DNA from 2 places in the Flavobacterium cheonanense genome. Region 2 is predicted to be linked to the other one. Evidence: riboswitches for the same ligand, from Rfam matches in the RefSeq annotation. Region 2 holds a riboswitch; the other holds the start of a gene.
The links. Region 2 has a riboswitch for S-adenosylmethionine ahead of ABD766_RS09820 (hypothetical protein). Riboswitches for the same ligand answer to the same signal wherever they lie in the genome.
Positions count from the first base shown of each region.

Region 1: linked by a shared signal. The riboswitch ahead of ABD766_RS03025 (homocysteine S-methyltransferase family protein) and the one ahead of ABD766_RS09820 (hypothetical protein) in region 2 are both predicted to bind S-adenosylmethionine.

Region 1 is NZ_BAABCT010000001.1:649,298-665,316, forward strand. Features, by position in the region: gene gldA (gliding motility-associated ABC transporter ATP-binding subunit GldA) at 1-819, shown strand, start outside; gene ABD766_RS03005 (head GIN domain-containing protein) at 821-1,570, opposite strand; gene ABD766_RS03010 (acyloxyacyl hydrolase) at 1,583-2,671, opposite strand; gene metF (methylenetetrahydrofolate reductase [NAD(P)H]) at 2,771-3,727, opposite strand; gene metH (methionine synthase) at 3,798-6,485, opposite strand; gene ABD766_RS03025 (homocysteine S-methyltransferase family protein) at 6,485-7,474, opposite strand; SAM riboswitch class I at 7,546-7,652, opposite strand; gene metK (methionine adenosyltransferase) at 7,932-9,182, shown strand; gene ABD766_RS03035 (carboxypeptidase-like regulatory domain-containing protein) at 9,255-11,966, opposite strand; gene ABD766_RS03040 (GLPGLI family protein) at 12,046-12,879, opposite strand; gene ABD766_RS03045 (sensor histidine kinase) at 13,000-14,448, shown strand; gene ABD766_RS03050 (response regulator transcription factor) at 14,445-15,125, shown strand; gene ABD766_RS03055 (GLPGLI family protein) at 15,129-16,019, opposite strand, start outside.
Region 2 is NZ_BAABCT010000005.1:2,972-18,990, reverse strand. Features, by position in the region: gene ABD766_RS09865 (matrixin family metalloprotease) at 1-375, opposite strand, end outside; gene ABD766_RS09860 (L,D-transpeptidase family protein) at 397-909, opposite strand; gene ABD766_RS09855 (hypothetical protein) at 924-1,292, opposite strand; gene ABD766_RS09850 (DUF3293 domain-containing protein) at 1,296-1,712, opposite strand; gene ABD766_RS09845 (N-formylglutamate amidohydrolase) at 1,775-2,518, opposite strand; gene ABD766_RS09840 (PP2C family protein-serine/threonine phosphatase) at 2,576-3,295, opposite strand; gene ABD766_RS09835 (hypothetical protein) at 3,426-3,872, opposite strand; gene ABD766_RS09830 (hypothetical protein) at 3,875-4,147, opposite strand; SAM-I-IV-variant riboswitch at 4,300-4,394, opposite strand; SAM-I-IV-variant riboswitch at 4,544-4,639, shown strand; gene ABD766_RS09825 (hypothetical protein) at 4,700-5,014, shown strand; SAM-I-IV-variant riboswitch at 5,010-5,105, shown strand; gene ABD766_RS09820 (hypothetical protein) at 5,313-5,738, shown strand; partial or broken gene ABD766_RS09815 (Sir2 family NAD-dependent protein deacetylase) at 5,947-6,204, shown strand; tRNA gene ABD766_RS09810 (tRNA-Ser) at 6,354-6,438, opposite strand; gene ribB (3,4-dihydroxy-2-butanone-4-phosphate synthase) at 6,597-7,727, opposite strand; partial or broken gene ABD766_RS09800 (LptF/LptG family permease) at 8,080-9,516, opposite strand; gene lolA1 (outer membrane lipoprotein periplasmic chaperone LolA1) at 9,522-10,163, opposite strand; gene ABD766_RS09790 (DNA translocase FtsK) at 10,165-12,672, opposite strand; gene ABD766_RS09785 (diacylglycerol kinase) at 12,722-13,093, opposite strand; gene tpx (thiol peroxidase) at 13,093-13,590, opposite strand; gene ABD766_RS09775 (ArsR/SmtB family transcription factor) at 13,732-14,055, shown strand; gene ABD766_RS09770 (DUF6428 family protein) at 14,093-14,569, shown strand; gene ABD766_RS09765 (class I SAM-dependent methyltransferase) at 14,586-15,200, shown strand; gene ABD766_RS09760 (arsenate-mycothiol transferase ArsC) at 15,202-15,810, shown strand; gene arsB (ACR3 family arsenite efflux transporter) at 15,879-16,019, shown strand, end outside.

The DNA.
Region 1 (16,019 bases), on a different contig from region 2:
GAAATTGTTGGTTTTCTTGGTCCAAATGGTGCTGGAAAATCTACTTTAATGAAAATTTTGACGACTTATATCAATTCTGATGAGGGAAAAGCATCAGTAAATGGAAACGATGTAAACGAAAATCAGAAAGCTGTTCAGCAATCGGTTGGGTATTTGCCTGAGCATAATCCGTTGTATTTGGATTTGTATGTTCGTGAGTATTTAGAATTTAATGCTGATGTATACAAAGTTGCTAAATCTAGAATTGAAGAAGTAATCCAATTGACTGGTTTATCTTCTGAAAGCCATAAAAAAATCGGACAATTATCTAAAGGTTATCGTCAACGTGTTGGTTTGGCAACCGCTTTATTACATAATCCAGATGTCTTAATTTTGGACGAACCAACAACTGGATTAGATCCAAATCAGTTGGTTGAGATTAGAAATGTGATTAAAAACGTTGGTAAAAACAAAACCGTTTTTCTTTCTACACATATTATGCAAGAAGTAGAAGCGATTTGCGACAGAGTAATTATCATTAATAACGGAAAAATTGTTACAGATAAAACATTAGATAAATTGGTTTCAGATATTGTTGAACAAATTATTGAAGTAGAATTTGATAAAGAAATTAACGAAGCTTTATTTTCAAAAATATCAGATTTAAAATCATTCAAGAATACACACGATAAAGTTTGGGAATTAACTTTTGAAACTGAAGAAGACAAGCGTTCATCAGTTTTTGACTTTGCTCAAGAAAATGGATTACGTGCACTTCAATTGACCTTGAAAAGTAAAAATTTAGAACAGATTTTTAGAGAAAAAACAGCTAAGAAATAGGTTAATTATAAATAACTTGTCCTTGATATAATTCTTCTACATCGACAATTGGCGGATTATTTTTTAGAATTATATCTCCTGTACTTACCATTTTTCCAACAATACTTTGTATTGGTTTTACAATCATATCATTAGAACCTCTATGAAAAACTTTGATAGTTTGTGCTGTTAAATTTGGAGCCTCAATTCTTCCATCTCCAGCATAGAAATTAAAGAATGCTTGGTTTGTACTTCCTGAAATAAAATATCTAGCAACATTATTGTTTTCAATAACTAACTGGCTATTATTTATATTAATATAAAAATCACTTGTCCCTGCGCCTTCTTTTCCATCACCATCTTTATCTAGTGCATACAATCTTAAAATAGGATAAGTAAGTACACCATTGGATGAAATTTTTCGATCACTTTTAGAGTAAATATCTTCAATATTAGGCGCCGTGATATATACTTTGGTTTGTCCGTATTCTCTAACCCAATTGCAAGACGAATTTTCTTTTAGCTTCAAAACACTACCTTCTTGCTTAACCTCAACGTTTTCTATTATATTTTCACCAGTAACAATTTCTACTTTGTATTCCGTTCCTTGAGTTATGATAAGTTCAATACCAGTGTAAACTTCTACTCTTGTGAATGGTGTTACTTCTACAATTTTTGTAATAGTATTTCCAGCAGATTCTATACAATCACTTGGCTTTTCGCAGGAGATTAATGTTATAAATAATACTGTTGCAATTATTATTTTCTTCATGTTATAGTTATTTTATAAACGTACTCCAACTCCAAACTCCAATGCTTCGGCAAGAAACAGGTGGGTTTTTATTGTAAATCCGGCAAAAAATTTTTTGGTGATGTAATATTTCATTCCTACTCTATCATAAATAGGTATTTCATTTTTGAATGGATCATAAACATAATATCCTATTTGAGCTTCGAGTGAAATTCTATTAACAAACAATTCGTGACCAATAAAAACTCCAACTCTTTTGTAATCTGTATTTGGATCTAAATTTAAGTCAGGATAAGCAATAGATTTATATTTAATAAAATCTTTAAAGCTAGTAGTAAGAAATATTTCAGAACCAAATTGAATTGCGCTTTTTCTATTTAGTCTTTTATCAGCATAAACACCTATATGATAAAACGGATGTTGACCACTTCCAATAACAGCACTTTCATTAACACCAGATCTAAAAACTATATTATATTTTATTGGTTCTTTATATGTCTTTTTAATCATAGTTGAATCAACACTATTGGTTTTTGACTCCTCAAGATTGTAATTGATTCCTAGATTTAAACCATAAGTATTTATTCCACTATTAGGAGATTTTGTTCTTCCATTTGAATAATGCGTGAAAAGAATTCCTGCTTCAATTCCAAACCTATCAATAATATTTTCTTTTTTGTAGAAAAGCCCAAGATTAGTATTCGCCATTATCTTAGAACCAAAAGCTTTATTTTTACTGTTTTCTACTTTATCATAAGGTGTAGTTGTAAGCGCAACTCCTTGTGACAAAAGCAACTTTAAATTTCTATTCAAAAAATAAAAGTTATATAAAGCTCCAACTGAATAATTACTTCCTATGTAGGGATTATTAAAATTTTGATAAAGAAAAAAAGCACCGTACTCTGGATAATTGTAAGCTGCATGCCATTCGCTGTTGCCATGAGTTTGTTTTACAAAGTCAACCATCACCCCAGTTGGATGCCCTTTAAGATGTTCTAAATCTGGAGTATGCGGAAGAACATTACCTCTAAAATAAGTTACGCTTACAGAAGGTGTGTCTTGATTATTTTGCGAAAAACAACCTAAAGAAATCAATAAAAATAGATAGTAAAATCTCCTCATTTCAAAAAATTAATTCGCACAAATATAACAGAATAAGTTAAAGAATTAAATCTTTTTGATTTAGAGTAATTGTTGATTTCTTGATTATTCTATCTATTTTTAAAAAATCTCCTTAGCAATAGCTTTGATGTTTTCTGCTTTTCCCATAGAATAATAGTGTAAAACAGGAATTCCTGCCGCAACTAATTCTTTACTTTGGGCAATACACCATTCAATACCAATTTGTTTTACATGGTCGTTGTCTTTTGCTTTTACAACTGCCATAATCAAATCGTCTGGCAATTCTAAAGAAAAACGATGCGGAATTAAATTCAGCTGCTTCTTGGTTGCAATAGGTTTCAAACCTGGAATAATTGGAACTGTAATTCCTGCAGCTCGACATTTAGCCACAAAATCAAAGAATTTTTTGTTGTCAAAAAACATTTGCGTAATTATGTAATCGGCTCCATTTTTAATTTTTTGCTTTAAAAAGTGAATATCACTATCTAAACTTGGTGCTTCCATGTGTTTTTCTGGATAACCTGCAACTCCAATACAAAAATTAGTACAAGCTGAATTTTGCAAATCTTCATCCAAATAAATTCCGTTATTTAAATTATTGATTTGTAAAACCAAATCGGTTGCATATTCATTACCTTCTTTTTCAGGTTTAAAATAAGTTTCGTTTTTTAAAGCGTCTCCACGAAGTGCAACCACATTGTCAATTCCGAGAAAATCTAAATCGATTAGAAGATTTTCAGTATCTTCTTTGGTAAATCCGCCACACAAAATATGCGGAATAGCATCAACTGAATACTTATTTTGAATTCCGGCACAAATACCAACTGTACCTGGACGTTTTTTTACAATTTTCTTTTGCAAAAGTCCACTTGGTAATTCTTTAAATTCATATTCTTCACGATGATAGGTTACATCAATAAATGGTGGTTTAAATTCCATTAAAGGATCAATTCCATCATAAATAAATTGAATATTTTGCCCTTTCAATGGTGGAAGAATCTCAAAAGAGAATAAGGGTTTTCCTTTGGCGTTTTCTATGTGTTGGGTTACTTTCATTTTAATATGTTTATGGTTTTTGGTTCATTGTTTATGGTTGTAGAACTACAAACAATAAACTATAAACTTTCTAGTCTGCTATATTCGGCGCAAGCCATTTACTTGCTACTTCTGTTGAAATTCCTCTACGTTTTGCGTAATCTATAACTTGATCTTCTTTTATTTTTCCTAATCCGAAATATTTACTTTCTGGATTTGCAAAATAATATCCCGAAACCGATGCTGCTGGCCACATTGCCATACTTTCGGTTAAGGTTACTCCTATTTCTTGTTCTACATTTAAAATTTTCCAAATGGTTGGTTTCTCCAAATGGTCTGGACAAGCTGGATAGCCTGGTGCTGGACGAATGCCTTTGTATTCTTCATCAATCAAATCTTGATTACTCAAACTTTCATCAGAAGCATATCCCCAAATTTCTTTTCTAACTTTTAAATGCAAATATTCTGCAAATGCTTCTGCTAATCTATCTCCTAAAGCTTTTACCAAAATGGAATTATAATCGTCTAATTGCTTTTCGAATTCGGATGCTTTTTCATCTACTCCAAAACCTGTTGTTACACAAAAACAACCTATGTAATCTTGTTTTCCAGAATCTTTTGGCGCAATAAAATCGGCTAATGCAATGTTTGGTGCGCCTGCAGTTTTTTGAGATTGTTGTCTTAGAGTTAGAAAGGTTGCGAGTTGCGAGTTATGAGTTTCGGGTTCTGTATAAACTGCTATGTCATCATCGTTAATTGTGTTTACTGGAAAAATTCCAAGAATTCCTTTGGCTGTTAGCCATTTTTCTGAAACGATTTGATTTAGCATTTTTTGAGCATCATCAAATAAACTTGTGGCTTGTTCACCCACAACTTCATCAGTCAAAATCGCTGGAAATTTTCCATGTAATTCCCACGATTGGAAAAACGGTGTCCAATCGATGAAATCTACTAACTCAGAAAGTTCAACTTCTATGGTTTTTGTTCCAATGAAATTAGGTTTTGCTGGATTGAAATTATCCCAATCTAATTGCAATTTATTCTTACGTGCTTCTTCAATGGAAAGATAATTTTTATCGCGACTTCTACTTAGATAGCCTTCACGAAGTTTGTCATATTCTTCTCGAATGGCTTTTACATAGCCTTCTTTAGTCTCTTCTTGCAACAAGTTACTAGCTACAGTTACTGCACGTGAAGCATCGTTTACATGAACAACAGTTTCTTTATATTCTGGTGCAATTTTTACGGCTGTATGAGCACGTGAAGTTGTTGCGCCACCAATCATAATTGGAATTTTGATGTTTAATTTATCCAACTCTTTTGCTAAATAAACCATTTCGTCCAACGATGGCGTAATCAATCCACTCAATCCGATAATATCTACATTATGTTCAATGGCTGCTTGAATGATTTTTTCTGGTGGAACCATAACTCCTAAATCGATGATTTCAAAGTTATTACAACCTAAAACTACTGCTACAATATTTTTTCCAATATCGTGAACATCGCCTTTTACAGTTGCCATTAATACTTTTCCTGCTGATGAAGATTTTCCGTCTTTTTGTGCTTCGATAAATGGTAAAAGATAAGCAACGGCTTTCTTCATAACACGAGCTGATTTAACTACTTGCGGTAAAAACATTTTTCCGCTTCCGAATAAATCACCCACAACATTCATTCCTGCCATTAAATTGATTTCGATTACATCAATAGCTTTTTCTGAATTTACTCGAGCTTCTTCAACGTCTATTTCTATGAATTCATCTATTCCTTTTACTAAAGAATGTGTCAATCTTTCTTGAACAGAACCATTTCGCCATTCTTGAATTGCTTTTTCATTGGTTTTGAAATCTCCTTTGAAGGTTTCTGCTAAATCCAATAATCTTTCTGTAGCATCATCTCTTCTATTCAACAAAACATCTTCTACATGCTCTAATAAAATTGGATCTATTTCATCGTAAATCTCTAACATTTCTGGATTTACAATTCCCATAGTCATACCGTTTTTGATGGCATGATAAAGAAAAGCCGAATGCATTGCTTCACGCACTTTGTCATTACCACGAAACGAAAACGAAACATTACTCACACCACCTGAAATGTTGGCATAAGGAAGATTTTCACGAATCCATTTTGTAGCTCTAAAAAAATCTAATGCGTTTAATTTATGTTCGTCCATTCCTGTAGCTACAGGGAAAATATTTGGGTCAAAAATTATATCTTCTGCTGGAAAATGAACCTCATCAACCAAAATATCATAACTTCTTTTACAGATTTCGATTCTTCTTTCGTAAGTATCAGCTTGACCTTCTTCATCAAATGCCATTACGATTACAGCTGCTCCGTATCTTTTTATCAATTTGGCATGATGAATAAAAACTTCTTTCCCTTCTTTAAGTGAAATAGAATTCACCACACCTTTTCCTTGAATGACTTTTAATCCAGCTTCGATTATTTCCCATTTGGAGCTATCAATCATTACTGGAACTCGAGCAATATCTGGCTCTGCGGCAATTAGATTTAAGAACTTGGTCATAGCATAAACACCATCTAACATTCCTTCATCCATATTGACATCGATAATTTGGGCACCACCCTCTACTTGATTTCTTGCAATATCAAGTGCTTCTTCGTATTTTTCTTCTTTTATTAATCGTAGAAATTTACGTGAACCTGTAACATTAGTTCGTTCTCCAACATTAACAAAATTGGTTTCGGGTGTTACGATTAAAGGTTCTAATCCTGATAATTTTAGATATTTATTCTTTACTTCCGTCATTATATTGTTTCTAAAATTTGTCTTGGTTTGAATTCTTTGGCAACCTCTGCAATTGCTTTAATGTGCTCTGGTGTTGTCCCGCAACAACCACCAATAATATTTACTAAATTATCTTTTAGATATTCTCTAATTAAGGCTTGCATCTCTAATGGTGTTTGATCGTATTGCCCGAAAGCGTTTGGTAAACCTGCGTTTGGATGTGCAGAAATATTTAATTGCGTATTCATGGCTAAACGCTGTAAATAGGGTTTTAATTGGTCTGCTCCAAGTGCACAATTGAATCCGATGCTTAATAAATCTATATGTTGAATAGAAATTAAAAATGCCTCGACTGTTTGACCTGAAAGCGTTCTTCCTGAAGCATCTGTAATTGTGCCTGAAACCATTACTGGAATATCTAAATTTCGTTCTTCTTTTACTTCTTCAATAGCGAAAAGTGCAGCTTTGGCGTTTAGTGTATCGAAAATGGTTTCTACTAATAAAACATCGCAACCACCATCGATTAGAGCTTCTACTTGTTGACGATAGGCAGTTTTTAAATCATCAAAAGTCACGGCACGAAATCCTGGATCGTTTACATCTGGACTCATCGAAGCCGTTCTGTTTGTTGGTCCTATGGAGCCTGCTACAAATCTAGGTCTATCTGTGAATTCGTCAGCAACCTCTCTGGTAATTTTGGCTGATTCGTAGTTTAACTCGTAAACCAAATCTTCCATATGGTAGTCGGCCATTCCGATTGTTGTTCCAGAAAACGTGTTGGTTTCTACGATATCTGCTCCTGCTTGAAAATACAAACGATGAACTTGTTTTACGGCTTCGGGTTGTGTGATAGAAAGTAAATCGTTGTTTCCTTTTAAAGGATGTGGAAAATCTTTGAAACGTTGGCCGCGAAAATCTTCTTCAGAGAAATTGTTGCGTTGTAACATGGTTCCCATTGCTCCATCGAGAACTAGGATTCTTTCTTTTATTGCTTGGTTTATTTTTGACATATAAATAGCACAACTTCTAAAGTTGCTGTTGTTTAATTATATGTTATCATGGAAAGTGAGAGGAATTCTCGTGGTTATCTTTGCTTAAATTTACTTTAAACTAGAATGTAGCACCTTCTACAGTGTAGGGTTGCTAAGCTTTCATAGGGTCTATTCCCTCGGGCTTTCGTGATAACATCAATAAGTTTATGAACAGTGCAAAGTAATAACATAGAAACTTATTTTGCAAGTGTTTGTAAAAAAATAAAAACTATAACGATTTAGTGATTTTTCAAAAAAAAGTTGATAATAATTTGCAATTCAAATTGATTTCATACATTTGCACTCGAAATAAAGAGGAAAAATTTGAACTGATTGCAACCTCGTAAAAAAATGCTAAAGCAGAATACCTTCTTTAGCTTTTACTTGCAATTTTTCTTTTTTCTTCACTAAAATTAATTTTAAAATAAATTATATTATGGCTTATTTATTTACGTCAGAGTCAGTGAGTGAAGGACATCCGGACAAAGTAGCTGATCAAATTAGTGATGCATTAATTGATAACTTTTTAGCATTTGATGCTGAATCTAAAGTAGCGTGTGAAACTTTAGTTACAACTGGTCAAGTAATTCTTGCTGGAGAAGTAAAATCAGACACTTATTTAGATGTGCAAACAATTGCAAGAGATGTAATCAAAAAAATTGGTTACACTAAAAGTGAATATATGTTTGAGGCAAATTCTTGTGGTGTATTATCTGCAATTCACGAACAATCTGCTGATATTAATCAAGGAGTTGATAGAGCTAGTAAAGAAGAGCAAGGTGCTGGTGACCAAGGAATGATGTTTGGTTATGCAACTAATGAAACTGAAAACTACATGCCATTAGCTTTAGATATTGCACACGCTTTATTAATTGAATTGGCTAATATAAGAAGAGAGAATTCTGAAATTACTTATTTACGTCCTGATGCTAAATCGCAAGTAACTTTAGAATATTCTGATGATAATAAACCACAAAGAATTGATGCTATTGTAATTTCTACACAGCACGATGATTTTGCTGATGAAGCTACTATGTTGGCTAAAATTAAAAGTGATTTGATTTCAATTTTGATTCCAAGAATTAAAGCGAAATATCCTCAATATGCTCACTTCTTTAATGACAATATTACTTATCATATTAATCCAACTGGAAAATTCGTAATTGGTGGACCTCACGGAGATACAGGATTGACAGGAAGAAAAATTATTGTAGATACTTATGGTGGAAAAGGAGCTCACGGTGGTGGTGCTTTCTCTGGAAAAGATCCAAGTAAAGTAGACCGTTCTGCTGCTTATGCTACTAGACATATTGCTAAAAACTTAGTTGCTGCAGGTTTGTGTGACGAAGTTTTAGTTCAAGTATCGTATGCTATTGGAGTTGCAAAACCAACTTCTATCAACGTAAATACTTATGGAACTTCTAAAGTAAATATGACTGATGGAGAGGTTAGCAAAATTGTTGAAGGAATTTTTGACATGCGTCCTTACTTCATCGAGCAACGTTTGAAATTGAGAAACCCAATCTACAGCGAAACGGCTGCTTATGGTCACATGGGAAGAAAATCCGAAACGGTAACTAAAACATTTAAATTGCCAAATGGTGAATCTAAAACTGTAACTGTTGAATTGTTTACTTGGGAAAAATTAGATTTTGTAGATCAAGTAAAAGCTGCTTTTGGAATTTAACCACCAAGACACAAAGTTATATTGCGAAGTTCGCAAAGAAAAACCTGACTATTTCTAGTCAGGTTTTTTGTTTTATAAATTGTATTTCAAACTAAATATTAAATACCTTGGTTGAACTATATATTGCGATGTTCTTGTTGAAAATTGAGAAAAACTATCGTCGTTCAAAGATTTGGTATTCAAAATATTGGTAGCTGCAATTTTATATTCCCATTTGCTATCTTTTGTTTTTTGATAAATTAAACTTGCAGACAAGAAATCATATTCATTTTCGACCGTTTTATCCTTGTTGTAGTAGTGATAGAATTCATACTCTGAGACAAAAGAAAAACTCTTTAAGAAGTAATAATCTAATCTTACAAAAGGTTTATCGGTGAAGAATTTAGCATTATTGTAATCGTTTACAGTATAAGAATACCCTAATTCAATATTTGGTGCATTTTTATAATTTGTAGACGCTGTTAATGTATGAACTTGAGTAAAACTTTCTGCTGTAGCAAAAACACCATTTTGAAAATTATTAAACTTTGCCCAATTTAATCTTGTATTAAACGAAGCTTTATAGTTTTTTGAGAAAGAACGACCATAACTACCAAAACCAGATAAAGTTTCTTCTGCAAAATCAGTATTGAAAGGTGAAGAAGTTTGGTTTACACCAACGAAATTTGCTCTTGATTTTACAGCATCAATTGTTCTGGCATAAGTAATAAAACCAGTAATATTTTCAAAGTTGAACATATTATATTTAAAATAACGCAGCGAATGAGTTTGCTGTGTAGCATTTTCAAGCGTTCTACTTCCTCTAGACAAACTATTAAATCCGTTTAACACAAAACCTTCAGCTAACCTATTGATATCAGTAAAACTGTTGGTCATAGCATAATTATATGTCAATGTTTCTGCTTTTTTGATTTGATATAACGCTAAGAAATCTGGCAGTACTCTATAGAAATTTAGTGAAAAATCGGTTCCTAGTTGACTGTTTGTCATATTATATGCATGCAAACTTACTCCTGGAGTGAACGTGAATTTTCCAGTCAAAATTTTATAATGCAATCCAAGGAAAGCGTCATTAAAGTTATAATTTACATTATTGGTAGTACTGGCATCAGTCAAATTATTTTGGGTTCCGTTATCTAATATTTGATAGATTGATGAATCAAAGCTTTGAAATGAGTATGTATTTCCTAGAGTTATATTGATATTACTTTTAGCCGTCAGCATATAGTAATAATCTAGTTTTGTATCTAATTTATTAGTTCTTACAAAACGTGTTTGATTAATATCATTTCTATTTTGACCTGCTAAATAACCCGCAAAACTGAAAGGCTGTGTTTGTAAATTAGCATTGTAAAAAGGATCTTCATCCTGATACAAATGTTGCATTTCTAGTGCAAAAATATTTTTATCGTTGTGTGTATAATAAAAACTCAAATTCTGGTTTACAGATTTAGGATCTTGTCTTTTAGCTGTTAAAATATTTTCTGTATTTGATGAACTACCTACTATTGATTGTCTTAGCAAAGAATTATCTTCATCTTGTTTAGAAAACTTTGATAGAATGTCGTAGTCAAATTGAAATCTTGCGCTTGGTTTGTAGCTAGAACTTAATTTAAAAAGTGCTAAATTACTTTTTTGATGTGCCACTTCATTTCTGTTTTCTGTTGAAGCAACATTAGAAGAATTTGGTTGTAAAAAATTAGTTTGTGTCTTTGTTTCTAAATCGGTTATTGATGAAGAAAGTATTCCGAAACCACTTAAAGTCCAAGCTTTTGTTGGATTATATGAAAAGTTTGTAGCTCCAAATTGTGTTTCAATTTCTTTTGCACGATTATTTCTTAGTAATGAAATTCCTAAATCATTAGAGGCAACATTAAAGTTTGAACCACCTTTAGCCATCATACTTCTAAAACCACCTGTGAACTTAAAATAATCTTGCACCGTTAATGGTAATTCTCCAATATTATTAAAATTTGAAATCAAATTAATACTATATTTAGGATTGTAATAAAACAACTTAGGATTAATAAAATAGCGATCATAGTTATTATCATCGGCTGTTCCGCCACCTGCAGTCATGTCACCAAACCAAAAGTTTTTCTTACCTTCTTTTAGTTTGATGTTCATTGCTAAATTATCCTGATTATTTTCAACACCTTTTAGGATAGAATTTTCATTATAATTTCTTAGCACTTGAATTTTATCAATGGCATCTGCTGGAATATTTTTTACACCAAGTTTGGTATCACCATCAAAAAAGTCTTTGCCTTCAACCATTAATTTGGTTACTTTTTTACCTTCTACTTCTACTTCTCCATCAGCATTTACTTCTACTCCAGGAAGTTTTTTTAGAACATCTTCAAGCTTTCTTTCAGTACCAGATTTAAAAGAATCTGCGTTGTAAACAATAGTATCGCCTTTGATTGAAACTGGCATTTCACGAACAATTTCAACACCATCAAGCTGAATTCCGCCTGGTTCCATTGAAATATTTTGTGTTATATTTTCTGTTTTGGTTTCTACGGTGATTTGTTTGTTTTCCATTCCAATATAACTCAACTTAATTAAGTAGGTTGAATTTGGTTTTAGATTTAAAACAAATCTTCCTTTATCATTGGTTATTGCGTAACCATCCATTCCTTTTGTTGCTTGATTAACAGCCATAATATTAGCCATTTCAAGAGGTGCTTTTCCAGATTCTAAAACAACACCTTCAAATCGGATAGTTTGAGAAAAACTTACAGCACTTAATAAAAAAATTCCAAGAAATAATAATTTATTCATTTTTACATTTGATTGATGAAACAAATATGACTAAATAATAGAAGAAATGTTACCAAATTATTGTTAAATGTTAACATTTTTATTTCATTTTTATTTCGATAACTCCATCTTTATTCATCATACTCTTGATTTTTTCTTCCTCAATTTCTTTAAATTGCATTTGATTTATTTTTTTCCCGTTTGTTGGTTCCTTTATTTCAAATTTCTTTTCTGGGTTGAGAATTATTTTTGTGCACAAAAGGCTAGTAGTTCCATCATGCAATTCTAAAATTAGTCCTGGTAATCCCCAATATTTATCCGGTCCGTTTGAAATAGGAATTTCAGTTGTGTACCAAGCTTCAATTATTTGCTCTTTTGGTTCAGACATTTGAATAAAATTTGTTCTACCTTCATTCTTTTTCGTTTTAAACTCTTCATATTCTTTTTTATCTTTTTCAGAAACTGGGATTAAAAGTTGAGCTTTAGAACACGTATAATTTCCTATTTTCTTTTCTTCATTTATAAACTCCCATTTGAAAGTTTCTAGAGAATCTTTAACTAAAAACTCTTTTCCAAATAGGTCTTTTTCTTCTGAAAAATAATTGTTTTTTAAATTTTTATACAATTTTGAGCCAACTTGACCGCCAAATGAAACTTGTATTTGTCTTCCATCGACTGGTTTTGGTTTGTCTAATTTTTCTTCTTGCCTGTAAGTTGACTCAAAATTTTTAAATTCAAGCACATACGTTTTTTCAAATGCTTTTGATAGTTCTTCTTTCATCTCTTTTTGCTGAGCTTCAGTCATATTTGGACTTGAAAAGTTAAAATCTTTCATTTGAGTTTTGGAAAAATAATAAGCAACTCCCTGAAAATTTTGTGAATAACCAAACTCAACAACGCACAAAAACAATAAACCATAAATTAAATTTTTCATACTACTATATTTTAAAATTACAATTACAAATAAAATCAACTTAGTTTTAACCAATAGTAAATCTATGTTAACGTATGTTAATAGTAATTTTGACACTTAAAAACTTGTTATTTTTGACTTATGATACTAAATAAAAAGAAAATATTATTATTCATCACACTGATAATTTTTGGCACTATTGGTCTTCAGGTATATTGGAATTACAAAAATTTTAATTCTAATAAACTTAGATTAAAAAATGAGATTCAAATAGCATACGATAAAGCATTGGAACTTTATTTTAATGAAGAATCAAAAAATACATTGCTTAATATTTTTAGTAACGATTCTAGTGTTAGTACTAATGATATTATAAATAATTTTGACTTCAAAAAAAATATAAAAACAATTAATGATACGGTAATTAAATTTCAGCAAAGGACTCTAAAAAATACTAATTTAGAGAAAATAGATGTAAAAAACATTAAATCAATAACTGTTTTAAAGGGTAAAAAAGATATTGAAAATATTAATGGTATTGAAAATTTTCCAAATAGAATAACGATATCAATAGTTCAAGATAGTTTGAATTATAAAAAATTAGATTCCATCTTCAAAATCGAATTGAACAGAAAAGAAATATCGCTAAAATATTGTTTTGAACATTATAAAAATGATTCTTTAATACACGTATACAATGAAGTAAATGAAGAATTACCCTTCAAAGTAACCCCAAAATCAAGCTATTTCAACCCTTTTGAAAGACTAAATTTAAAATATAATTACACAAATACACTATTAATAAAAAGAATGGGAAGTGAATTAATTTTATCCCTCATTTTTGCATTAGCAGTTATTGGTTGCTTGTTTTTTCTTCTTCATATTATTAAACGACAAAAGAAAATAGATGAAATAAAAAACGATTTTATTAGCAATATTACACATGAATTTAAAACTCCTATTACTACAATTGCTTCTGCTCTTGAAGGAATGAGTAATTTTAATCCTACAAATGACGCAGAAAAAAACAAAAAATATATTTCTATTTCTAAAATCCAACTAAAGAAACTAGAGATAATGGTTGAAAAAATATTAGAAACTGCAGCGCTTAAAACTGAAAAAATGAATCTTTTAAAAGAGTCAATTGATTTAAATTTACTTTTAAAAACAGTTCAAGAAAAACATCAATTAGTAACGGACAAAAAAATAAATTTTATCTCTAATGGATCTGAAAAAATTATTGAAGGTGATGCATTTCATTTAGAGAATGCATTTTCTAATTTAATTGATAACGCTATAAAGTATGGCGGAAATACAATAACAATTTCAATTAATAAAATGAATGATAAAATTAGAATCGATGTAAAAGATAATGGAAAAGGAATAAACAAGAAAGAAGAAAAAGCAATTTTTGAAAAATTTTATAGAATCCCAAAAGGCAATCTACATGATGTAAAAGGATATGGAATTGGTTTATTTTACAGTAAAAGTATTATCGAAAAACATCAAGGAACTTTAGAATTAATTCAATCTACAGAAACCATATTTAGAAGTGTTTTTTACTCTGTTAATTCAATAAATGAAAAATGAAAAATCATATAAAAATATTACTAGCGGAAGATGAAATTTCACTTGGAACAATTATAAAAGATAGTTTAGAAAGTAGGGATTTCAAAGTTACATTTTGTGAAAATGGAGAAAATGCACTCGAAGAATTCAAGAAATCAGATTTTGATGCTTTAGTATTTGATGTCATGATGCCAAAAAAGGATGGATTTACACTTGCTAAAGAAATAAGATTGCTTAATAAAAACATCCCTATCCTTTTTCTATCTGCAAAAACACAAACACAAGATATTGTTGAAGGATTTAAAATTGGATGTAATGATTACATTAAAAAACCTTTCAGTATGGAGGAATTAATTGTTAGAATTATTGCTTTAATTGAAAGAAAATCTAATCTCACACTAGAGAAAAAACACCACATTGGAACCTATGTTTTTGATACAGATTCTCAAGTTTTATCTCATGAAAAAGTGACTTATAAACTAACACACAAAGAAGCTACTTTATTAGAATTTCTTTCACAAAACAAAGGTGAAATAATTGATCGTAGCACTATTTTAAATACACTTTGGAAAAGTGATGATTTCTTTAGTGGAAGAAGTTTAGATGTTTTTATAACCAAACTTAGAAAAAAATTAATCCTCGACCAATCGATTGAAATAATAAATCTCAGAGGTCGAGGATATAAATTGATTTGTTAAAAACTATCTTCCCATTCTCATTTGCATTCCTCCTCTACCTTGACCTTGATTCATTTCCATCATCTCTTCCATTTTCTTTGTTACAATATCATCATATTCTTTTTGTGTAACTACTTTACCATTATTTGGCGCTTTGATTTCTGTTTTTTCTTTAGGATTGATAACAATTTTAGAACATAAAATAGTTGTTTTTCCGTCGTTAACTTCAAGAATTAAACCTGGCAAACCCCAATATCCTTCTGGACCTTGATTTACTGGAATATCCATTGTGTACCAAGCTGTGATTGTGATTTCTTTTGGCAAATCTACTTCATCAAAAAAACTTGTTTTCTTTTCTTTTTTATCTTCTGCTTTTGCATCTGCACTTTTATTCTCACCTTCCTTTTTAGCTTCTTCTTCTTTTTTCTTTACATCTTCTTCTTTCTTAGGTCTGAAATTTCTAAAATCGGTTTTACTTGCAGGAATTACTGCAGTTGCTTTATAACACATATAACCACCAATTTCTCTAGTTTCACCTTCCATTTTCCAGTTGTAATTTCTTAGAGTATCTTTCACAAGAAATTCTTTTCCCATAAATTCTTTATCAACTGTAAATGTTTTTTCTTTTGCGTTTTTATAGTAAGTTCCACCGCCACCCATCATGGATGACATCATTCTAAAACCTCCTTGCCCTTGCCCAGGAGCGTCTAACTTTTCTTCTTCTTTGTAAATAGATGATGTTTTATCGAAATTAAGAATGAATGTTTTTTCAAACATCTTTTTCATTCGTTCTTCAATCATTTTTTGCATTTCTGGAGTAATATCTTTATTTCCAGACATTCTCGATTTGAAATCGGCAGTGCTTGTTTTTGATTCGTAAACAGCCATCCCTTGAAAATCTTTTTGAGCATTAGA
Region 2 (16,019 bases):
TCTAAAAGTGGAGATAACACAGGTTTTTCCTGGTCGTAGTCCAAGTCCAAAAATGCCCCATTCGGTAAACGAAGTACTTTTTCGGTAGGCGATATCTTTTTCTGTAATTAGTAAAAGATTTTCATTTGATTTGAATTTATTTAAAATTTTACTGGCTTCATAACGGGTTTTACTAGCGGCTAAAATATCCTTTGTAAGATTTACTTTTGGTTGAATTACACAAGTATAGCCATAGAAATCAGTAACTGAATTTTTAACGTAGGTAAGGTATTTTTGATTTACATCTCCAAGCGGTTGGATGTAAATAGTTTTTGGTGTATGGGTAGTAAATGAGCAAAAAATCCCAACCAACAATAGCAATACTATTTTTTTCATAATTCTATTTTTTATAAATTGTTATGGTTTAATTTCAATCGTACAACCTACGCTAACAGCAGCATACAATTCATCTATTTCGGCATTTGTAACGGCAATACAGCCTAAAGTCCAATCTTGCCAACGGTGGAATTTACCAATGTAACCCTTTCCATTTTTTAAACCGTGAATTTTAATATCACCACCTGCAGGTTTGCCCAATCTTTTAGCTTTCGCCATATCATTTTGATTGGGATAAGAAATGCCCAAGTTTTTATGCCAACCACTATTCGGATTTTTATCATGGATAGAGTACATTCCTTCAGGAGTTTTTTGATCGCCTTCATATTCTTTAGCACCAACTGGATTTCTGCCTAATGATATCGTATATGTTTTTATTAATTTCCCTTTGCTGAATGCTAATAATTGATGTTTTGATTTGTATACTATCATAGCATCTATTTTAGAATCTTTAGGTAATGGTTGTTCAGGATAAAAGTAATATACGAGCCATCCTAAAAGAAATAAAAAAGAGAAAACAAAAATTTTTTTCATGGGAACAAAAATAATTATTTAGTTAGTCTATAGTCAAATCCAATATCTTTTGGCATTATATTGGGATTATAATTATATAGCCAGTAATTGAGTTCTTTTAAATGATGTATAAGCACGCTGTATTTAATTTGATTTTTTTTAAGGGTAAAGTAATCAACATCTTCTTCAAAGTTCAGTTTCATATAATTGTCCAACGATAATTGACTAACTTTATTTTGAATTTCTCTGATACTTACTCCTTTTGTAGTTATTCCTAATAAATTAATTTCAGAAATAATGAGTGAATAGGAGGAGAATACGCCTACTTTTTCACCCTTATCATTATGATAATAAATGGAATGAATAGCTGTTTTCTTTTTTTTATAATGGGTGTTATACAACATAGGTTACGATGCTATAGGTACTAAAGTAATTAATCTAGCAGGTTGATTGATTGTGCCATATACAATTGCGTTTTGTTGGTATTTATTCCCCAATGCAATCGCTTGCTCTTCTGAAATATTGGCTACAAAAAAACTAGGTTCTGGTGGCCAATTTCCAATAGTGTCTTTTCCTTCTGCTTCAAGTATTTTATAATCTTTCAAATCCAATTTTAATGATTCGTTTAATGCGCTATTTTCTTCGATTGGTAAAACATTAGAAAACGGATTCCAAGCGGTTATAAAGCACCAGTTTGTAATTTCATTTTCTTTTAAAAAGGTTTGTAAAGCTTCGTTTTCTTGTCCAATAAAAATTGCAATTTTGGATTGAATTATTTCATAACAAGTAGCTTTGTAAGCTTCTAATAGAGTAGTTGGTATCATAAGAGTGTATTTTAGGTTTGAATGGAAGTACAGAAATAAATAAAATTATTTTCTTATACAAATTAATACTTGTTTTTTAGCATTTTTAAAAAGTCTTGAACTACTTGCTGTATTGCTGTAAATTGTTCTGATTTTTCATTTCCTGGCTCCAGTAAATACAATCCTCTATTAATTTCTAGCATAATAGAATATACGTTTGGATTTTTTTGATAAAAAGCCATAGGAACTATCGTACCACTATATGGCCAGTCTACTCCTAAACTATATCCTTTTTCTTCAAAAAAAGCAACGGAAGCGTCGATGAGGAATTGTGGCGTATGAAAAGGGTCAATCCCAATATTAAAATCAGGACGTTTAGGAGATTGATTTAAATCGCGAGTTATGGGTGTCGAAGGATAAGAGTGGCAATCAACGATTAAACAAGTTCCGTTTTTTTCCAATTCGTTAGAAACCGCAAAAGTAAATTCATTATGATGCTTCCAATAGTACTCTTGCATGATGCTATTTCTTAAACTTGGTATAACTTCTCTCATTAATTCACCTGAATCAAAATGCGTGTATACCGCACCCATTCCGTATTTTGACATGACTTCATCAGCATCATTTTCAAATCGTTCTACGTCGCAAAAAATCCTTGAAAATGGAGCTTTAATCAGAGTATCTGATGACGAGAAAAACAATTCGTCGGTGTACCAATCGGTTAATTTTAATTGCTCCTTTTCAATTTTTAATTGGTCGTTGATATAACCATCATAGAAAGGTATAACAACAGAAGCATGTGGTATATGTAAGAGTAATTTTTTCATTTTGATTTAGTTAAATTGATTTTGTGATTGATAGTAACTGATTTACTGATATTTTTTTTAATTTTCATTTATTCCAATCTGATAAAGAATAGCCGAATAATTATCAATAGAAAATTGTGCACATTGTTGGTTGATGGTCGTTATGATTTCAGTGCATGAATCATTAGATTTAAACAGTGCCATTAAATCATCTTCAATGAAAGCTTCTAATACGCCATCTGAAATCAGTAAAAAATAATCATTTTCTTGAAGGTCTGTTACTATATGACAATCAAGTGGAGTAGGAGGTTGGTTCCCATTTATGATTCGTGTAACTTGATTTTTATTGGGATGAAAATACTGTTCTAGTGTTGTGATTTCACCTTTATCAATAGCTTCGTTAACCCATGTATGCCCTTTTGTTTTATAGTTGCAATGTCCATTTCTGATATGGTAAACTAAGCTATCGCCAATCCAAGCAATTTGTATTGACTTGGTTGTCAATCTAGTCAAAGCTATGGTGCTTGCCATTAGCTTCATGGATGGATTTTTCTTCTTAAATTGTATAATTGCATCCGCTATTGTAACTTCTAAATTCGATAATTCGAAATTAGGATTGTTTTTATAAAAGTTATTTACAGTTGTTGCCACTAATTTTGAAGCAACTTGACCATTCCCATTTCCTCCCACGCCATCACAAATCAGGTAAAGTGCTTCTTTTTCAAATACTATAGTATCTTCATTTACATCACACTGTCCTTTTTCGGTTAAATAAGCTTCTGATTTGATGTATATCATTATTATTAATGTTTTTTAGTTAGAAATGAGAATGATGGTTGCTTTTTTGTTCTTTGACTTTATTGTTTTTGAAATATTGTTTAACCTTAAATTCTTTGATTTTACATAAGCATTTGTTTTAAGTTACTAATTATAAATAATGTTGCACATTCATACCAATGACTTTGTTATCTTGGGTAAGTAATGTACCACCACCAGGAATATTGGTACTAAATTGGATACCCTCTTCATCAAAATAATAAGATGTTTCAGGACCTTCCACCAAGCACATTTTGATGGGTTTAGCTTTCTCTGCTTCGATTTTGTTTTTCATCCATAAACAATGTTCAATAATTTTTTCATGAAGCGGTGCGGAATACTCTTGTTCGAAATCTTTTATCTCTTGTTCAGAAATACCATTGATATGGGTGCCTGGATAGTTACTAAAATCATTGTTTTTATTAAAATGGATTGGAATTTGCATAAATAAAGCATAGCCCACTTTTAGTATTACATAAGGGAACTTGCCATAACCATCTTTAAACATTTTATGTTCGTGCCAATTTTCGTTTTCTTTATTTTTTGAATTAGTATCCATAACTAAACAATTAAATTAATATGTGTTACCTCATTTACCTTAAAACTAATCGGAAGAGGTAATAAAAGAATCTTTTTGTACTGAGTCGTAATGGAAAACTGCATTTCAGATTCGTTACAATTAAATGCGGCTCCTTTAAATAGAATCCCATCATCTTCTTGATTAAAATACAACAAAACATAGGGATACATTTTGGTAAGTTCAAGTAAAGTATTTACCTGTTGGTGTTCTAATTCAATAAATAAAGGCAAATTACCTTCTTTAAGTTCGTGCACTTTTAAAAAAGTGTCCTCCGTTTTTTTGACCACACCCTCAATTTGAAGGGAAGTGTGGTCATTAAAAAAAACGTGCAATACATTTTTCATACAAATAATGATTAAGTTAAACTATCGTTACTTGTATTTCGAAAATAAGGTTTGTCTGGGTAAACTTACGTTTATTTTGACCGGACGGGCCCGTATTGTTTTACCACCGTGGTGTCTACACTCGGTTGGTACCCTAAATGGGTTCGAAATACTTTGCAGAGATATTAATAAACTTTCAATCTACAAAATTTTTAACAACATTTCTATATAAATAATTTTTAAGTTATTGATAATTAATATTTTAAATAATTTTTATTTTATTAAAATATTTTTATTGTATGTTTCATTTTTTTTATTTAATTATGCACCCAGCATCTGGAAGGAATTTATTTCCTGCCAACCGATCAGCTCACGACACGGTGGTTTAGTATGCGGAACAGTCGTTCAAATGTGTTGAGAAATATTATTTTTTACCGTTTTGATACGACATGACAATAAGTGTATAATTTTAATTGCTATGTTATGAATCAGTTTGCCGAACAAAGAGAGCAGTGGATTAATCAATTCAAGAGTTATTCTGATGAATCGTTAGTCAAGATTTTTAATGGGAATGTAGGCCTAAAAACTTTCGGAGTTTTACTCAGTATATACCTCAATACTTTGGAGCAAGAAATAATAAGTAGAGGTTGGGATTATTCTGAAATTATTTCAATTTGTCCGAAAACGAATACCTTACTTTCAGTCTCTTATGCATTTCCTGTTGAATTAATAGGTAATAAATTAGTGCCTATTAAAAATTACTTTTGGTTTAATAAACAAAAAGTATATATTAATTAAGCATCAAGATAATCCATTGGGTTAGCCAACCGATCAACTCACGACATGGTGGCTTAGTATGCAGAACAGTCGTTCAAATGTGTTGATAAATGCAATTTTTAGTTACATTTTTTTGGCATAACAGTAGTTTCATTTTTAATTTGTTATGTTTATGAAAACATCAGCTATCTCATTAATTGAGAAAAATAATAAAGCGATAACGATATTTATGACCATTTAAATAGTTTGTAAATTCAAAAAAAAACTCAGAGGAAACATATTTTAGTAATTTTTATATTCAAATATAAAGCATATAATAATGAAAATTAAAAAATTAAAATCCATTGGATTCAATATAACGGTCTTTTTACTACCATTCTTATTCATGGTAATTGTGAATGAAACAATTGCCCTTAAAAAGAAGGAAAAAGGTTATCGAGTTAACACGATTGAAGCAATAAATAGTAATAAAGCAGATGCCAAACAATGTACGTGGATATGTCATAATAACACGTTGTATTGTAAAAAACATCATACGAAATGGCTAAAAACCAGTTTTCCATATACCGACCCAATTTATTTTGGAACCATTCGATTACTAATGGCAACAGGTAATTATGGAGCAGCAAATATATTGCTATATGTAGTTTTCTTTCCTTTGACGATTGGAGTACTTATTATTTGGAATCGTCATTTAACTATAAAAATCGCAACTCTAAAAAAGCATAAAAATGGAAATAATTGAAAACTTAGGTGGGCAACTGTATGTGTATTGCACCGATTTTATTATTAACATGTCAAATCTAGTAGGAATATCTTATTATGAATTTAATTTCATTGTTTTTTGCATAGTGTATCCATTTCTTTTGCTGTTTTTCGGAATTAGGTTTCTTTATTTGAACTATAGCTTATATAAGTTTAAAAAATCGACACTGTAATGCAACAAACAAACCATATCGTTTTTTTTTAACAGGAGCCGTATCAGTCAAGAAAGCTGCATTAGTACCTTTCGTGATGCCAATGGCTTATGGAACAAGCACAAAATAGAAGAGGTAGCTTCACCTGAAGGTTTTGACAAGAATCCGCAATTGGTTTTAGATATTTACAATGCAAGAAGAAGACAATTAGATGAGGTAGAAACCAACGAAGCTCACCGTTTGATTGCCCAATTAGAAACCAAATACAAAGTAACCGTAATCACACAAAATATCAAGAATGGAATTTACAAGCTAAAAACAGCTTAAAAGGCTTGTATTCTTTGGTAAATAGATTTTAAATTGATTGTGGGCTAAATGTGGACTAGGGCTAGAAATAAAAAACCCTAACCAATTGATAATCAATTGTTAGGGTTTTAATTATGCGGAGAAAGAGGGATTCGAACCCCCGGACCTGTTACAGTCAACAGTTTTCAAGACTGCCGCATTCGACCGCTCTGCCATTTCTCCAGTAAGACGCACATACTTCCGTATTGCGGATGCAAATATAGTAACCTTTTTTTGTTTTCCAAATAGATTTTAAACAAAAAAACGATTAATTTTTATTATAAAAACTAATCGTTTCATTTTCTATACTTTAGAAACTTAAATTCTGCTTTTTTTTTGCATTAATAACCCACGTAATCCGTGATTTTTAATCCATATCCAATCATTCCAACACGTTTTGTATGTTGCGTATTGGTGATTAATCGTATTTTAGAAATGTCTATGTCGTGCAATATTTGGGCTCCAATACCAAAATCTTTCGCATCCATTCTAATTTGTGGTGCATTGATGATTCCTTGTTCTTGTAATACTTTAAGTTCTTTTAAACGATTCAATAAATCTAACGATTGTACTTCTTGATTAATGAAGATAACGGCACCTTTGCCTTCTTCGTTAATCAATCGGAACATATCATCCAATTTTTTGTCGGCATTGTTGGTCAAGGTTCCTAAAATATCGTTGTTGATTTGCGTTGAATTGATACGTGTTAAGATAGATTCACCTTTACTCCAACTTCCTTTAGTTAAAGCTACGTGAACCTGTTTATTTGTGGTTTGTAGATAAGCTCTCAAACGAAATTGTCCGAAACGTGTTTCTATTTCAAAATCTTCTTTCTTTACAATTAAGCTATCGTGTTGCATTCTGTAAGCCACCAAAGCTTCAATGGAAACTAATTTTAAATCAAACTTCTTTGCCACTTCAACCAATTGTGGTAAACGAGCCATTGTTCCATCTTCATTCATGATTTCAACAATAACTCCAGCCGATTTGAATCCAGCTAAACGTGCAAAATCAATTGCTGCTTCTGTATGACCAGTTCTTCTCAAAACGCCACCTTGCTTTGCAACCAACGGAAAGATATGTCCAGGACGCGCTAAATCATAGGGTTTTGTGTTTTCATCCACTAAAGAAAGAATCGTTTTGGCTCTATCAGCTGCTGAAATACCAGTAGTAACGCCATTTCCTTTTAAATCTACAGAAACCGTAAATGCAGTTTCCATGTGGTCTGTATTGTTTCTAACCATCGCGTGTAAATCCAATTCTTTACAACGACTTTCAGTTAATGGTGCACAAATTAATCCACGACCATGTGTAGCCATAAAATTAATCATCTCGGGAGTTACTTTTTCGGCAGCAGCCAAGAAATCGCCTTCATTTTCTCTATCTTCATCATCAACAACAATAATAACTTTACCTTGACGAATGTCTTCGATAGCTTCTTCTATAGTGTTGAGTTGTATGTTATTTGACATGATCTTAATTAGTAGTTAATGTGTTCAAAACTTTTTTTGTGTAAAGGTAAAGCAAACCATAAAAAGGAAAACCAGTTAATAGTGAAATACCCATACCAGGTTCGATTGCTATACAATGTGCCTTGCTTATTTTTGAAACTATTTGTTGTGATTGATATATAAAATATAGTAATACTATAATACTTAATCCAAACAAAATTGTGATGATAATTGAACTATTTATAAACCATAGTATGCAGGTTATGAATGTTATAGCATAAGCGATTAACCCAAAATTGGCATATTTTTGATACTTTTCGATGTGTGATTTAGTATCAAATAAGGCATCAATAGTTTTTGGAGTTGCATTCTCATTCTCTTGTGCTTTTTTTGTAAAAAACTTTTGAAGAGGAAGTAAAACACCATCAAAACTTACCATACCTCCAATGTCATTAATAGCTCTATAGGTAAGTAATACTGCTAGAGGAGTTAATACAATCGACGACATCCAAACGCCCATAAAGGGTGTCATTCCGTCTTCTTGAGCTACTCTTTTTCCAAAAGTATTGATAAAATGGAATACAATAAAAATCGCTACTGCAAATACAATTGGTAATCCCAAACCACCTTTTCGGATGATAGAACCTAGTGGTGCTCCAATAAAAAACATCAATAAGCATGAAAAGGCAATCATGTATTTGTCATGTAATGCAATCCAATGTTTGTTGATACTTTTCTGTTTGGCTTGCATTTCAAAAATAGAACTGTCAATAGAAAAAACAGTATTTTCTATATTACTAAAAGCAATTTTTACTATCTCACTTTTTTGACTATCAGTAAGATTAGCCAATAAATTATTGGAAGAAACTTTGGTTCTTACTTGCGTACTATCGGGTTGATAGTAAGTATTGTTTATACCAGTTCGCAAATAAATGTTCTCTGTGTAGGAGCGAAGGTCTTTTTTGTAATTGGTATTAAGTGAATCAATAGTAAATCGTAACTCACTTATATTAAGCATGGTATTAGTATTTGAAATATCCACTTCATCCATACTCGATTGATTCAGTTTTGATAAATCAATATTAATTACATCACGTTTGAAGGTTCCTTTAGCAAATGGAATTCTAGGACGTTCTTCATATTTCTTAGGAATAATGTCTTCGTAGTAATTTCCGTCTGTTAAAACTAATTTTAGAGTATTAGATGATTCACTACTTATTAGTTCACCTTTTTTAGCTTTAATTACGGTTGTATTTCCTTCACCATTTGGAAGTTTCCTATGAATGGTTACTCCAATAAGAAAGTTTCCTTTCTCACCTGATTTTTTATCTACTTTGATGGTATAATTTCCAACTTCACTAAATTGACCTTCTGCGATTGCCATTGCTGGCTTAACTTGAGCGATATTTCGTCTAAAGTTGATGAACTTATATTCTGCGTAAGGAATTACATTGTTGGCAAAGAAAAAGGATAAAATGCTTAGTAAAATTATAAATACGGTGATGCTTCTCATGGTTCTCTGAAAAGAAATTCCAGAAGATTTCATTGCTGCAAATTCGTAGTTTTCTGCCAAGCTTCCAAAAGTCATAATAGAAGCTAATAATACAGATAAAGGCAATACTAGCGGAACTATTCTTGGCATAGAGAATAGTAAAAATTTCACGACTAAAAGGAAGTCTAAATCTTTACCAGCCAACTCTGAAATGAATAACCAGACGGTTTGAAGTATGAATATAAAAAACAAGATTACAAATACCGTAGTAAATGTAATCAGGAATGATTTTAATAAATACTTGTCTAATATTTTCACAAAAGCTAATCTAATTTATTGATGTAGTAGTTAGGATATTTACTCGCTACAAATGTAAATTGATTTTTTGACAATGGCTGATTGGTTTTGAAAGAATTAACAGTCAATGTAGTTTTTGTACCATTTTTACCAACTTCTATAAGGTTGTAAATGGTTTTAGTTTGAACATCAATTCCTAACAAAACCTCTTTACGTTGGTCTTTAGCGCTATTCGGAATTAATTTGATGTATTGAATTTTACGTCCTTTAATGTTTTGAGAAATATCCATAGAATATTTATAACCACTATTGAAAAACGTTAGCATTTTGGCAGGCGTAATAGCTTTATCATCTTTGTCATTTACACTTGAAATAGTAACTTCTTCATCTTCTGGATTTATAGTGTAGGATTTCTTTCCGTCGTAAATTTTAGTTACGCCCATAAAATTAAGAACATACTTATTTCCTTCCAAAGTTACATTTCCTTTGCTTTCTTGGTTGATGTTTTCTTTGGCGTTATTCAAAGTGTATTTAAAATCAATAACGATGTTCTTATAACTTTTAATTTTTTCAGTTACATCGTCTAAAAGCTCTTTAGCTTTTTTATCTTGTGCATTAGCGGTTAAACTAACAAAAAGTAGTAACGCAATTGACAGAAATTTATTCATTTTAATTATTGTTTTGTTCATTGTTTAAAAATTGATCTAAAGCTACCAAGTCTGGAATGTTTACACTTCTGGCTTTGCTACCTTCAAAAGGTCCAACAATTCCGGCTGCTTCTAGTTGATCTATTAGTCTTCCGGCACGATTGTAACCTAGTTTCAATTTTCTTTGCAATAATGATGCCGAACCTTGTTGCGCGGTCACAATTATTTCTGCAGCTTCTCTAAACATAGAATCTCTTTCAGAAATATCGATGTCTAATTTCATGCTGCTTTCTTCTCCAACATACTCAGGAAGCATGAACGCACTTGCATAAGCTTTTTGAGAACCAATATAATCTACAATTTTTTCAACTTCAGGTGTGTCTACAAAGGCACATTGTACACGAACTAAATCATTTCCATTAGAAAACAATAAATCTCCACGTCCAATCAATTGATCGGCACCACCAGAATCTAATATAGTTCTTGAGTCAATTTTTGAGGTTACTCTAAAAGCAATTCTCGCAGGAAAGTTAGCTTTAATCATACCCGTAATTACATTAACCGAAGGTCTTTGTGTAGCAATGATTAAGTGAATTCCTATAGCACGAGCTAATTGTGCCAAACGAGCAATTGGTGTTTCCACTTCTTTTCCGGCGGTCATAATTAAATCGGCAAACTCATCGACCACTAATACAATGTAAGGTAAAAATTGGTGTCCGTGTTCTGGATTTAATTTTCGTTGTTTGAATTTCTCATTGTATTCTTTAATGTTTCTAACCATCGCATCTTTCAATAAAGAATAACGGTTGTCCATTTCTATACAAAGCGAATTCAAAGTATTGATTACTTTGCTATTATCGGTGATAATGGCATCTTCAGAATCTGGTAATTTTGCTAAATAATGTCTTTCAATTTTGTTGAAAAGCGTTAACTCCACTTTCTTTGGATCGACCAAAACAAACTTCACTTCTGCAGGATGTTTTTTGTATAATAACGAAGTTAAAACAGCATTCAAACCAACCGATTTTCCTTGACCAGTTGCTCCAGCCATTAAAAGGTGAGGCATTTTGGCTAAGTCAAATACAAAAGTTTCGTTAGAAATAGTTTTTCCTAATGCAATTGGTAATTCCATTTCGGCTTCTTGAAATTTTGCAGATGCAATAACCGTTTTCATTGGAACCATAGTAGGATTCTTGTTCGGAACCTCAATACCAATTGTACCTTTTCCTGGAATAGGAGCGATGATACGAATACCCAATGCTGAAAGCGAAAGTGCAATATCGTCTTCCAAACTTTTAATTTTAGAAATACGAATTCCAGCTTCTGGAACAATTTCATAAAGTGTTACCGATGGACCAACAGTGGCTTTAATTTGAGCAATATCAATTTTGTAGTTACGCAAAGTTTCTACAATATTGTTTTTGTTGTCTTCAAGTTCCTCTTGATTGATGGTAATTCCAACGCTTGAGTATTCTTTCAGTAAATCAATAGTTGGAAATTTATAATTAGATAACTCTAATTTAGGGTCAAATAAACCAAAATCGGCTACTAATTTGGCTGCCAAATTTTCTTCAACCGTATCTTCGTCTTGCGATTTTTCAATTACAAAAGCTTCGTCATTGGTTTTGATTATTTCTTTAGCAGGTTCTACTTTTGGGGTTATGGGTTGTTCAACTTCTAGTGAAAGCGAAGGAGCAACTTTTGGTTCATTTTTTAAAGTAGGTTCCAATTCAATTTCAGAATAGCTTGAAATTGTTGGTTTCAATGTTTCTTTATTGATTTCAAACTGAGATGTTGCTGGTTTGATGTAAGGCTCTTCAAATGCTTCATCTAAATCATCTTTTGATTCCTCAACAGCATATTCTTCAAGGTTGTAAGCTCCACTTGCATCTTCAGAAGGTTTTGATTTCATAGCATCAATATCTTCTTTGAATTCTTTTTGCTTTTTCTCAAAAAACATTTTGATGCTGTCTGGAGAGATTTTGATTTTGAATAACAAATAAATTACTAAACCAAAAAGTAAGACTAAGAAAGTTCCAATTTTTCCGATGTAATCTTGAAAGAATTGATTCATTTCAAAACCAATAGTTCCGCCAAGTTCTGGAATAGAATTAGCAAAGAATCCGAAAAGTATTGATAAAATGATGATGGCAAATAAATCCCAAAACCAAGTTGATTTTAACTTCTTTAATGGCAAATCTAAAACCATAAAAGCTCCTGTTATGAAAAACAATTTCACAAAAAGAAACGATGCGGCTCCAAATCCTTTGTAAATAAAGAAGTCAGCTAAAAAAGCACCTACTTTTCCCAACCAATTTTCTGCAGGTTTGTTTCTGTCAGAAAGAGCAGTAACTATACTTTGATCTTCTTGACCATGCATGAAAAACGAAATGAAAGCCACCAAAAGTCCTATGGATAAAAGCACTAAAAGACAACCAAAAACTACTTTGTATTGTCTTTTCATTTTCCAAGGAAGTTTTTCTCCTAGTTCGTCAGGTTTTGTATTTTCTTTTTTTACTTGTTTTGCCATTCGAAATTAAATAGTTGGTATAAAAATAGAAATTTTATGTTGTAATCAATTAAAATTTTGGAATATAAATAATGCATCCAATAGCAATAGCAGTCATCGCAGCAAAAAATACGGCTCCAGCTGCAATGTCTTTGATAAAACCAATGCGTTCATGGTATTCAGGATGAATAAAATCGGCCACTTTTTCTACTGCAGTGTTTAGACCTTCAATTCCAAGGACTAAACCAATGGCTAAGGTTTGAATCAACCATTCTTCGTGAGAAATTTCAAAGTAAAAACCAGCAATAATCATTACAACAGCCAAACAACTTTGTACCATTACACTGTGTTCGGTTGTAATTAATTTGATGGCGCCTTTAAAGGCAAATCCCATACTTTTAAATCGTCCAGTTAAGAAGGTTTTATCTCTTTCGAATTCCATTATAGTGATGCTAAAGCGGCTTCGTAATTAGGTTCGTCTGCAATTTCACCAACTTGTTCAGCGTGTTTTACAACTCCGTTTTCGTCTAAAACGATTACTACTCTAGAATGTAATCCTGCTAATGGACCATCAACGATTTCTAAACCATAATTTTTTCCGAAACTTCCTTCTTTGAAATCAGATAAATTTTCAACATTTTCTAATCCTTCAGCGCCACAAAAACGTTTTTGAGCAAAAGGTAAATCTCTTGAAATACATAATACTTTTGTGTTTTCCAAAGCACTTGCTTTTGCGTTGAAAGTTCTAACCGAAGTAGCACAAGTTCCAGTATCGATACTTGGAAAAATGTTTAAAACCAATTTGCTTCCTGCATAATCAGCTAAAGTTGCTACAGATAAATCGCTTTTTACTAATTGAAAATCGGTTGCTTTTGAACCTACTTGAGGTAATGAACCATTTGTGTTTATTGGGTTTCCACCTAATGTTATTGCTGCCATAGTTATAGATTTTTTAAGATTTCAAAAGTATGAAATTATTTCGGAATTGAGAAGTTTGATTTGTAGTATAAATTTAACATAATAATTCGCTTTATATAATTGTTTTATCGTAATATTGCAATATAATAATTTTTTATAAAAATGGGAGCATCCAAATCAGAATCATTTTCAGAAGAGCACAACGAAATGGCAACTTTATTCAAAGCACTTTCACATCCAGCAAGAATTGCAATTGTCGATTATTTATTGTCGGTAGATTCCTGTATTTGTGGTGATATTGTAAACGAATTACCATTGGCACAACCTACAATTTCGCAACATTTAAAGGAATTAAAAAACGCCAATATCATCAAAGGAACTATAGAAGGCACAGCCATTTGCTATTGCATCAATCCGGATACTATTGATAAAATAGAAAATCATTTTGGAATGATTAGACATAAATTAAAGAACAAATGTTGTTAGCTAATCACTTTTTACTAATCACTAATCACTAAAAAAAATGAAACTATCAGAAATAAAAAATCAGTTAAAAAATCTTTCACAAATAGCTTTTCAATTGCCTAATGGCGAATTGGTTCCAAGTCATTTTCACGTTACTGAAGTTGGGAAAATTACTAAACATTTCATCGATTGTGGTGGCGTAGTTCGAACTGAAGAAGTTGTGAATTTCCAACTTTGGGAAGCCAACGATTATGATCACAGATTGCATCCAGAAAAATTGGTTCACATCATTGAATTATCGGAAGCTAAATTGCAAATTCCAGATTTAGAAATTGAAGTAGAATACCAAATGAAAGAAACTATAGGAAAATTCGGTTTAGATTTTGACGGAACTAACTTCCAATTAAAATCAAAACTAACCGATTGTTTGGCAAAAGACAATTGTGGAATTCCGCCAGAAAAATTGAAAGTAAAAATAGGAGAGTGGAAACCTAAAAATGCATCGTCTTGTACTCCAGATTCTGGTTGTTGTTAAAAATTAATTGAAAAATATGAGTCCAAAAAAGGAACATTGGGAAAAAGTTTTTGCAACCAAGCAAGAAACGGAAGTAAGTTGGTATCAACAAATGCCAGAAACATCAATTAATTTTTTCATTGAAAATAGTATTCCAAAAGAAGCCAAAATCATTGATATTGGCGGAGGGGATAGTTATCTGATTGACAATTTATTAGAAATGGGTTACCAAAATTTATTTCTTTTAGATATTTCTGCGAATGCTATTGAACGCATCAAAAATAGGTTAGGAGCAAAGGCAGAAAATGTAACTTTTATAGTTTCTGATATTGTTGATTTTCAGCCAGAAACTACTTTTGATGTTTGGCATGATAGAGCTAGTTTTCATTTTTTAACTAATGAAAATGAGATTACTATTTATAAAGAATTAGTTTCGAATGCAATTGCATCTAAAGGATTTTTATTTCTTGGAACTTTCTCAGAAAACGGACCTTTAAAATGTAGTGGATTAGAAATCACACAATATTCTGAAGCCAAATTTGATGCCATTTTTGGAAGTGATTTTGAGAAGATAAAATGTTTTGAAGAAAATCATCAAACGCCATTTGATACTAACCAGAATTTTATTTTTTGTTCCTTTAAAAAGAAATAATATGTTTCTAGATTTAAAAAATACCATAGCAGCTATTTCAAAAATTTCAGTTTCAAACGAGCGAACAGAAGTTTTGAAACCTTTGATTGATTATATTCAAAATAAAGTAAACTCCAACGAAGAAATTCGTCTAAACTTCATTTGCACACACAATTCACGCAGAAGTCATTTGTCACAAATTTGGGCACAAACAATGGCTTTTAAATTCGGAATTCAAAAGGTTTTTTTCTATTCTGGTGGAACGGAAGCTACAGCCATGTTTCCAAAAGTTAGTGAAACGTTGACCAATCAAGGATTTGAAATTCAGAAGTTGAGTGAGGAACAAAATCCAGTTTATGCTGTGAAATTTGATGCAAATCAACACCCGATTATTTGTTTTTCAAAAGCGTATTTCGATGATTTTAATCCGAAAAGTAAGTTTGGAGCCATAATGACTTGTAATAATGCAGATGAAGGTTGTCCAATGGTTTTTGGTGCAGAAGCCAGATTTCCAATAAAATACGACGATCCAAAAGCTTTTGACGGAACGGATTTAATGAACGAAAAATACGCAGAAAGAAGTTTGCAAATTGCAAGTGAAATGCATTATGTGTTTAGTCAGATTAAATGAGATTCCTACGGAATGACAACTGTGAACATAAAAAATCTTAATGAATCTTAATACCTTAATGGTTTAACATGAAAAAAAGACTTAATTTTTTAGATCGATACTTAACACTTTGGATATTTCTAGCGATGCTAATTGGAGTTGGCATTGGTTATTTTATTCCGAATTCAGCCGATTTTATTAACTCGTTTTCATCTGGAACTACAAATATT